Regions from separate parts of the Paenibacillus sp. NPDC058071 genome, predicted to be linked through region 1. Evidence: predicted binding sites of a transcription regulator. Region 1 holds the regulator's gene; the other holds the start of a gene.

Evidence for each region. The regulator LexA, encoded in region 1, represses DNA repair genes until DNA is damaged. The targets are predictions, from matches to a motif close to CGAACATATGTTCG.
Region 2: the regulator LexA is predicted to act here: its motif matches at 1,321-1,334, upstream of ACFVTB_RS06120 (WYL domain-containing protein).

What each region holds. Positions count from the first base shown of each region.
Region 1 is NZ_JBHVSK010000001.1:103,024-106,609, forward strand. It holds gene ACFVTB_RS00420 (MerR family transcriptional regulator) at 1-107, shown strand, start outside; gene glnA (type I glutamate--ammonia ligase) at 163-1,491, shown strand; gene lexA (transcriptional repressor LexA) at 1,692-2,312, opposite strand; gene ACFVTB_RS00435 (LysM peptidoglycan-binding domain-containing protein) at 2,472-2,840, shown strand; gene ACFVTB_RS00440 (DUF896 domain-containing protein) at 3,293-3,478, shown strand.
Region 2 is NZ_JBHVSK010000003.1:138,381-141,966, reverse strand. It holds gene asnB (asparagine synthase (glutamine-hydrolyzing)) at 1-528, opposite strand, end outside; gene ACFVTB_RS06130 (hypothetical protein) at 678-1,016, shown strand; gene ACFVTB_RS06125 (hypothetical protein) at 1,067-1,213, shown strand; gene ACFVTB_RS06120 (WYL domain-containing protein) at 1,376-1,573, shown strand; gene ACFVTB_RS06115 (hypothetical protein) at 1,658-2,266, opposite strand; tRNA gene ACFVTB_RS06110 (tRNA-Arg) at 2,735-2,811, opposite strand; tRNA gene ACFVTB_RS06105 (tRNA-Gly) at 2,874-2,947, opposite strand; gene ACFVTB_RS06100 (hypothetical protein) at 3,249-3,586, shown strand, end outside.

The sequences.
Region 1 (3,586 bases):
CGGACGCGCAGCTGCACCGCATGTTGAAGCAGCAGCTGCTTGAGAAACGTCCGGGGCAAGCCTCGCTTATTCAAGGTCAGCTTTCGCGTTTTTTACACAAACGTTAATGATGTTGCCACAAGGATGAAGCAAGCAAGGTAAGCATTTAAAGGAGATGATCGCATGGGCTACACAAAAGAGGATATTAAACGCATTGCTCAAGAAGAGAACGTACGCTTTATCCGCCTGCAATTCACCGATTTGCTCGGCACGATCAAGAACGTTGAAATTCCGGTCAGCCAGCTTGATAAGGCGCTGGACAACAAAATGATGTTTGACGGATCTTCCATTGAAGGTTACGTCCGTATTGAAGAATCTGACATGTACTTATACCCGGATCTCGATTCTTGGGTTGTATTCCCTTGGGTGTCCCAAGACCGCGTTGCGCGTCTTATTTGCGACATTTATATGCCTGACGGGACTCCGTTCGCCGGCGATCCGCGCGGCATTCTGAAGCGCGTGCTGAAGGAAGCGGAAGAAATGGGCTACTCGGCGATGAACGTCGGTCCGGAACCTGAGTTTTTCTTGTTCAAAACGGACGAGCGCGGCGAGCCAACGACCGAATTGAACGATCAAGGCGGCTATTTCGATTTGGCTCCAATGGATCTTGGCGAGAACTGTCGCCGCGAGATCGTGCTTACGCTTGAAGAAATGGGCTTCGAGATCGAAGCGTCCCATCACGAAGTTGCTCCAGGCCAGCATGAAATTGACTTTAAATATGCGGACGCCATCAAAGCGGCCGACCAGATTCAAACCTTTAAGCTGGTTGTAAAAACAATTGCGAGACAGCATGGCCTTCATGCGACGTTCATGCCTAAACCGCTGTTTGGCGTTAACGGCTCCGGCATGCACTGCCACCAATCGCTGTTCCAAGGCAACACGAACGTATTCTACGACGAGAGCGATCGCTTAGGTCTGAGTACGACGGCTCGTTACTATATGGCAGGTATTTTGCAGCATGCTCGCGCAATGGCGGCAATCACGAACCCGACGATCAACTCTTACAAGCGTCTGGTGCCTGGCTATGAAGCTCCGTGTTATGTTGCATGGTCCGCAAGCAACCGCTCGCCGATGATCCGTATTCCGGCTTCACGCGGTCTTAGCACTCGCGTCGAAGTTCGTAACCCGGACCCTGCGGCGAACCCTTACCTGGCACTCGCGGTTATGCTGAAAGCCGGACTCGACGGCATTCAGAACAAAACGCCGCTGCCGGCTCCAATCGACCGCAACATCTACATCATGTCGGAAGAAGAGCGTATTGAATCCGGCGTACCAAGCTTGCCGGCAGACCTGAAGGAAGCGCTCGACGAGTTGCTCCGCAGCGAAGTCATCTGCGACGCGTTGGGCGACCACGCGCTGGCGCATTTCTACGAGCTGAAGGAAATTGAATGGGATATGTATAAGACGCAAGTTCACCAATGGGAACGCGATCAATATTTGACGCTGTACTAATAGGTATGAGAGGGCCGTCCAGCAATGGACGGCCCTCTTTAATTGATGAGAATGTTCATCCGTTCTGGAAAGAAGCCCACCATCGATGACGACACCGATGGTGGGCTTCCGTATACTTTGCAAACAAAAAGCCGCTCAAGATGATCGCCTCTACTAGGCGTCTTCAGAGCGGCTTCTTACTTCATACGATACAAGGCGGATTAATGGAAGTCTCGGAATAAACCGACGACTTTTCCCAAAATAGTGACGTTCTTCAGCCGGATCGGCTCCATCGTGGCGTTCTCCGGTTGCAGGCGGATATGGTCTTTCTCACGGTAAAACGTCTTGACGGTCGCTTCGTCTTCTTCCGTCATCGCAACAACGATGTCGCCGTTGTTAGCAGACTGCTGCTGCCGAACGATTACATAGTCGCCGTTGTGGATGCCGGCTTCAATCATACTCTCGCCGATGACGTTCAGAATAAAGACGTCGTCATCCCCGACGAAGTGGGAAGGGAGAGGGAAGTACTCGTCGATGTTCTCCGTTGCAGTGATCGGAACGCCGGCCGTTACTTTGCCGACAACCGGAACTTGCGCGACTGCTGGGCGGATAATTCCGTCGACGTCTTCTTGGTCCAATATTTCAATTGCGCGCGGCTTGGTAGGATCGCGGCGGATGAGCCCTTTCTTCTCCAGTCGGTCCAAATGGCCATGGACGGTGGAGCTTGAAGCGAGCCCGACTGCTTCGCCGATCTCGCGGACGGACGGCGGATATCCTTTATCCTTGACTTCATTCTTTATAAATTCAAGAATCGCCTGTTGACGGTTGGAAATCTTCGACAAAGATATCACTCCATTAATATATTTGTAGAAAATTATAACATAGAACCGGAGTTCGCACAAACATAAGTTCTTGAGCACAAAAGTTCGCATTCGCTATTGACGGCAAACGTTTGTTCGTGTAATCTGAAAACAGAACAAACGTTTGGGGTGTTGGTCGATATGTTAATGAATCCTTCCTTCTACAAGTCGATACATACGAAAGAAGACGCCGGTTGGTCGCCGAGACGGAGAACTATGCAACTATCCGTTAACCGCAGAGCTGCCAAGCTGATCGTGGCGCTAGCTTTTTTTATACTATTATTCACTAGTTTTTTGATTGTAGGTACGAACGCTTCAACTGAACCTGCTGCCGTCTCCGCAGGAGAGCAGATCGTTATCGTTGGAACGGGCGATACACTGTGGGAGATTGCGAAGCTGCATATGGACGATTCGAAGGATATCCGGTACAACGTGTTCCAGTTGAAGGAACGCAACGGTCTCTCATCGGTCAATTTACATCCGGGGCAACAGCTTATTGTCCCGCAGTAATCTTAAAAGTCTTTTTCATAGCGGAACCAAACGTCAGCCTTCGGGCAGAAATTTGGCGGGTAGATTGCAAAAGAACAGGAAGAGGAACGCAATTGCGGCAGCATCGCGTTCCTCTTCCTGTTCTTTTCTTTATATTATCTATCAAAGTCAAGTCTGTGCAGATCGAATTATTTAAATGCGGATCAAACTTAAAATCAGTGCTTGACGGAAAAGTGGAGTAAAACGAAGGGGCAGAGGGATTCTGGAGAAACGAAGGTAGTTGCATCATGAACACTCGAATTGATAGAGCGCAACATTAATATAGAACAAACATTCGCAAAACAATTAAATAATTAATATGATTAAATACAGCATGGCCTTAATATGCCCGCCTCGCCTTGACAACAGCCTCTGCGAAATGTCAAAGTAGATAAAAGGTATTACTTTTGGACAGCAAGCGAGGTGAACGTGCAATGGGACAATTAATTACGCGAATTAATGAGCTTTCGCGCAAACATAAAACGGAAGGCTTAACGCCGGAAGAGACCGTCGAGCGAGACGAGCTTCGTAAAAAGTACTTGGAAAACTTCCGCAGCAATTTCCGTCAGCAGTTGGATAATATCGAGTTTGTGGACGAGCCGCAAGAGAAGAAGCAATAATTGTCGTATAAACAGTACAAAGGCATCATTTTCACTACTAACTTTTAGACCATTAACAAGTATATAGGCGAAGCTACATCTGCCGAGTATTGAACTTTCCGCGCTTCT
Region 2 (3,586 bases), on a different contig from region 1:
TTCGGCTTTCATCGCCGGATGGGCCAAAATCGCTTTCGGCTCGGAGCCGAACAGAAACAGGCCGTCTTCAGCGCTATAGAACAGCGGCTTCACGCCGAGACGGTCCCTAGCGAGAAACAGCTCCTGCTCCTCCGTATTCCAGATCGCAAAAGCGAATATACCGTTAAAGCGCTCTATGCAGCTTTTTCCCCATTCCATGAATGAGACAAGCAGCACTTCAGTATCACAAGTTGTTGAAAAGGTTCTGCCCCTGTGCTCCAATTCTTTGCGCAATTCCAGCGCGTTATATAGCTCGCCATTATAGACGATGACATACGTGCTGTCGCCCGAGTGCCGAATCATCGGCTGTGCGCCGTTCACGGGATCAATAACGCTGAGCCTTCTATGACCGAGCGCGCAGCTTGGCGATAGCCAGGTGCCGGATGCGTCGGGGCCTCGCAGCGACAGCGTCTCTGTCATCCGCTCGAGGCTGTTGCCGTCTTGAGTCAAATCGCGGCTCCAATCGATCCAGCCGGTTATTCCACACATCGTAACTCATTCCTTTCTTCTGCTGGGCGCAAATAGCGATAATAACCGTTATATGCCGGAAAAAGGCATAAAATGTCTGTCCGCCAGGGGAAGCTATGGGAGCATCGAAGCGACGGGGTATGACGGTGCGAAAGGAGACGTTGATGGAAATGGGTAACGAGTTTTATTCGGAGGACGAACGGAAAATATATTACGTATCGGTTCAAACCGGACAACTGCTGGAGGAAGAGGGGGCCGCAGGTTACGAGCTTGTCATTAAAGCGAACCGAGAAGAATTGACCGAGCTGCAGGAATTGTTTGAGCAGCTGTCAACGGTGGATGAGGCGCAAACTGCCCAGTTTGGGCTTCGCCCATTTGCAGGTGCGGGCGTTGATGACGAGGAAATGAACAAAGGGTACGACCAAACCATCCAGCAAATCTACAAAAGACTTTACGATTTGGGCACCGACTCAACGAAGCGGCATATCGAATCGATGAGATTGTTTTAGCCAATTGGCAATGCCCGCACGCGCATCCTCGCGGAAAGGAGGTGAAGCGAGTGACCCAATCTCCGAAGGATAAAAGCTTGAAATATGACATTAACCCGGAGTTCGCCGATCGCGTGCTCGAGAAAAACCGGCAGCAAAACGCGCAAAATAACCCGAGCGGTAATCGAGGCGGAAACCGCCGCTCCGGTCGCCATTAAGAAGCTTTGCTAAAATAAATAAACGCGCCGGATGGGGGAGCAATCGTTCCGGTTCCTGCCTTTCCGGCGCGGTTTAATCTGATTGGATTATTTTTTCGGTTGCATACAGAACGTATGTTTGGTATATAATAAGAACAAACGTTCTATTGAGGGGGCTGCCGAATGGAAAGCTACATCGGGCAAACCGTGCAACTGATTTATATCGATCGCAAACGGAAGGTAAGCATTCGTGAAGTTAAAGTCATTTCGGTGAAGGGGCCGCTGTTCAAAGCATATTGTTACAATGCTCAGGCCTTTCGTGTTTTCAACGCGGCAAATGTCGTCGACATAGAGCCGGTTCGAAAAAGAGTGCAGGCTTAAAGGAAGCGAATATGGCGCTAACAATAAAAAAGCCATCGAATAGCGGCAAGCCGCCGCTTCGATAGCTTTTTTTGCGATTGAAAATTATTGTTTGTCCTCTGTTTGCGGGAAGACTTGCGTATGGAACACTTCGCCTGTGCTCTCGTCTTTCACGTTCATTGTCACTTTTTGTTTGTCGGCGCTGATGCCTTCAAACGTTTTGTAGGTTATGGCTTGGATACTTAGTCCAATAATAACGAAGCCGTCCATGCTTTGTTGGTAGGCTGCCTTGTCTACGGAGATGGTATACTCGCTAAAGTCATCCTTATACTGGATATCCTTAATGGAGGCGAATGTACCATCCGTCAGGATCTCTTCGATCGATTCTTTGATACCGGCTGCCATTTCCTTCAACATTGCTTCATGAGTGGATTTGGACATTGTATAGGTAAGCGATCCATCATCATTTTTCACAACTTCCTTAACGCCATCAGCTTTCGCATCTTCGATAATTTGCTCCATGTCCTGGCCTTCAAACATTGCTGCGGGCAGCGTCACGTCCACGTTCAGCAATTTTTTGTCCACTTCGATGCCCTTGTCCTGCTTGTTATTGGAGACTTCATTTGTCGAGGCCGGTGTGTTTTCCTTCTTTGCTCCCGAGCAACCCGATAAAACAATAGAAGCGGCCAACAGTAAAACAGCTAACTTTTTCAAAAAAATAACCCCCTTGTTCTGATAACTCCAACAGTCTACTATATAATCCACAATATGACTATCCTCTTTTCGACATATTTTTCCTCTGTTTTATGTCGAAAAATGTAATATTGTGTGTAGAATGTAACGACTCAACCTTAAAATCAGTGCTTGACTGAAAAGGTGAAAAAACGAAGGGGCAGAGGGATTCTGGAGAGTCGACAGTGGTCGCTTTTAAAGCATGATTCCTACCACAACCATCAATAAAATAAAGGAATCAGGCTTTAATGGCGATTGGAAGAACCCTCTGCCCCGCAGTGCTTCCCCTCACTTCAAGTCAAGCAGTGTTTTCGTTTTAAGAGGAGGTCATTCAACATATCGCAAACGCATTTTTATATTCCAAGCATAACAAAAAGACCGAAAAGCCTGATGAACCAAGCTCTTCGGTCTTTTTCAAATCTATATGTCCGTTGCATAATTTCATAAAAATGGCGTCCCAGAAGGGATTCGAACCCCTGGCCAACGCCTTAGAAGGGCGTTGCTCTATCCAGCTGAGCTACTGGGACACGTAAGAAAGATTATAGCATGCTAATCGTGGTTATGGCAACAACAATTTTTTCAGGCATGCTGGAGCGGGTGATGGGAATCGAACCCACGCCTCAAGCTTGGGAAGCTGGCGTTCTGCCATTGAACTACACCCGCAAGAAGCAACAATGGATAATGTAGCATATCGAGGAAGAAAACTCAAGCCGAAATACTATTGACGAAATATTCAACATTTTTATAAGAAAAAATGCCTATAAACCGTAACGGGAAAGAAGAATTTTGTCGATAAAAAGATCAATGACTAGAAATCGGCATTCGAGGCAACAACTACAACCAACGCTTCTAAAAAAGAAAGAAGCGGATAGCGGTTGTGGACTTGTCCTGTTGTGCCTTCGCAATCGCATAATTTATTCTATGGGCGCATCCATGGTATAATCGAACGCGAGGAAGCAAACGAATGATGCGGTTTGACCGACAAGGCGGTGGTACCATAACGACTCCAAACGACAGACAAACAGAAAGCAAAGACGGCAACGTTTATTTATTTCCTAAAATGCTCGACCATTATCAAATTCAATTGACGCGTCTGCTAGAGTCGGAGCAGTACGGAGAGGCGAAGAGGCTGCTCCGGTTTTTAATGCAATGCCAAGGGGAAGACGAGCGGCATTACGAGGAGTGGGCAAGCTTGCTCTCGTGGCTCGATATGGCTTTTCCCGAGGCGGGCGTTACGGCCGGACGCAGCGAATACATAACGGAAGCGGATCAACAAGAAGAAGAGGATGAAGCGCTGCTGCG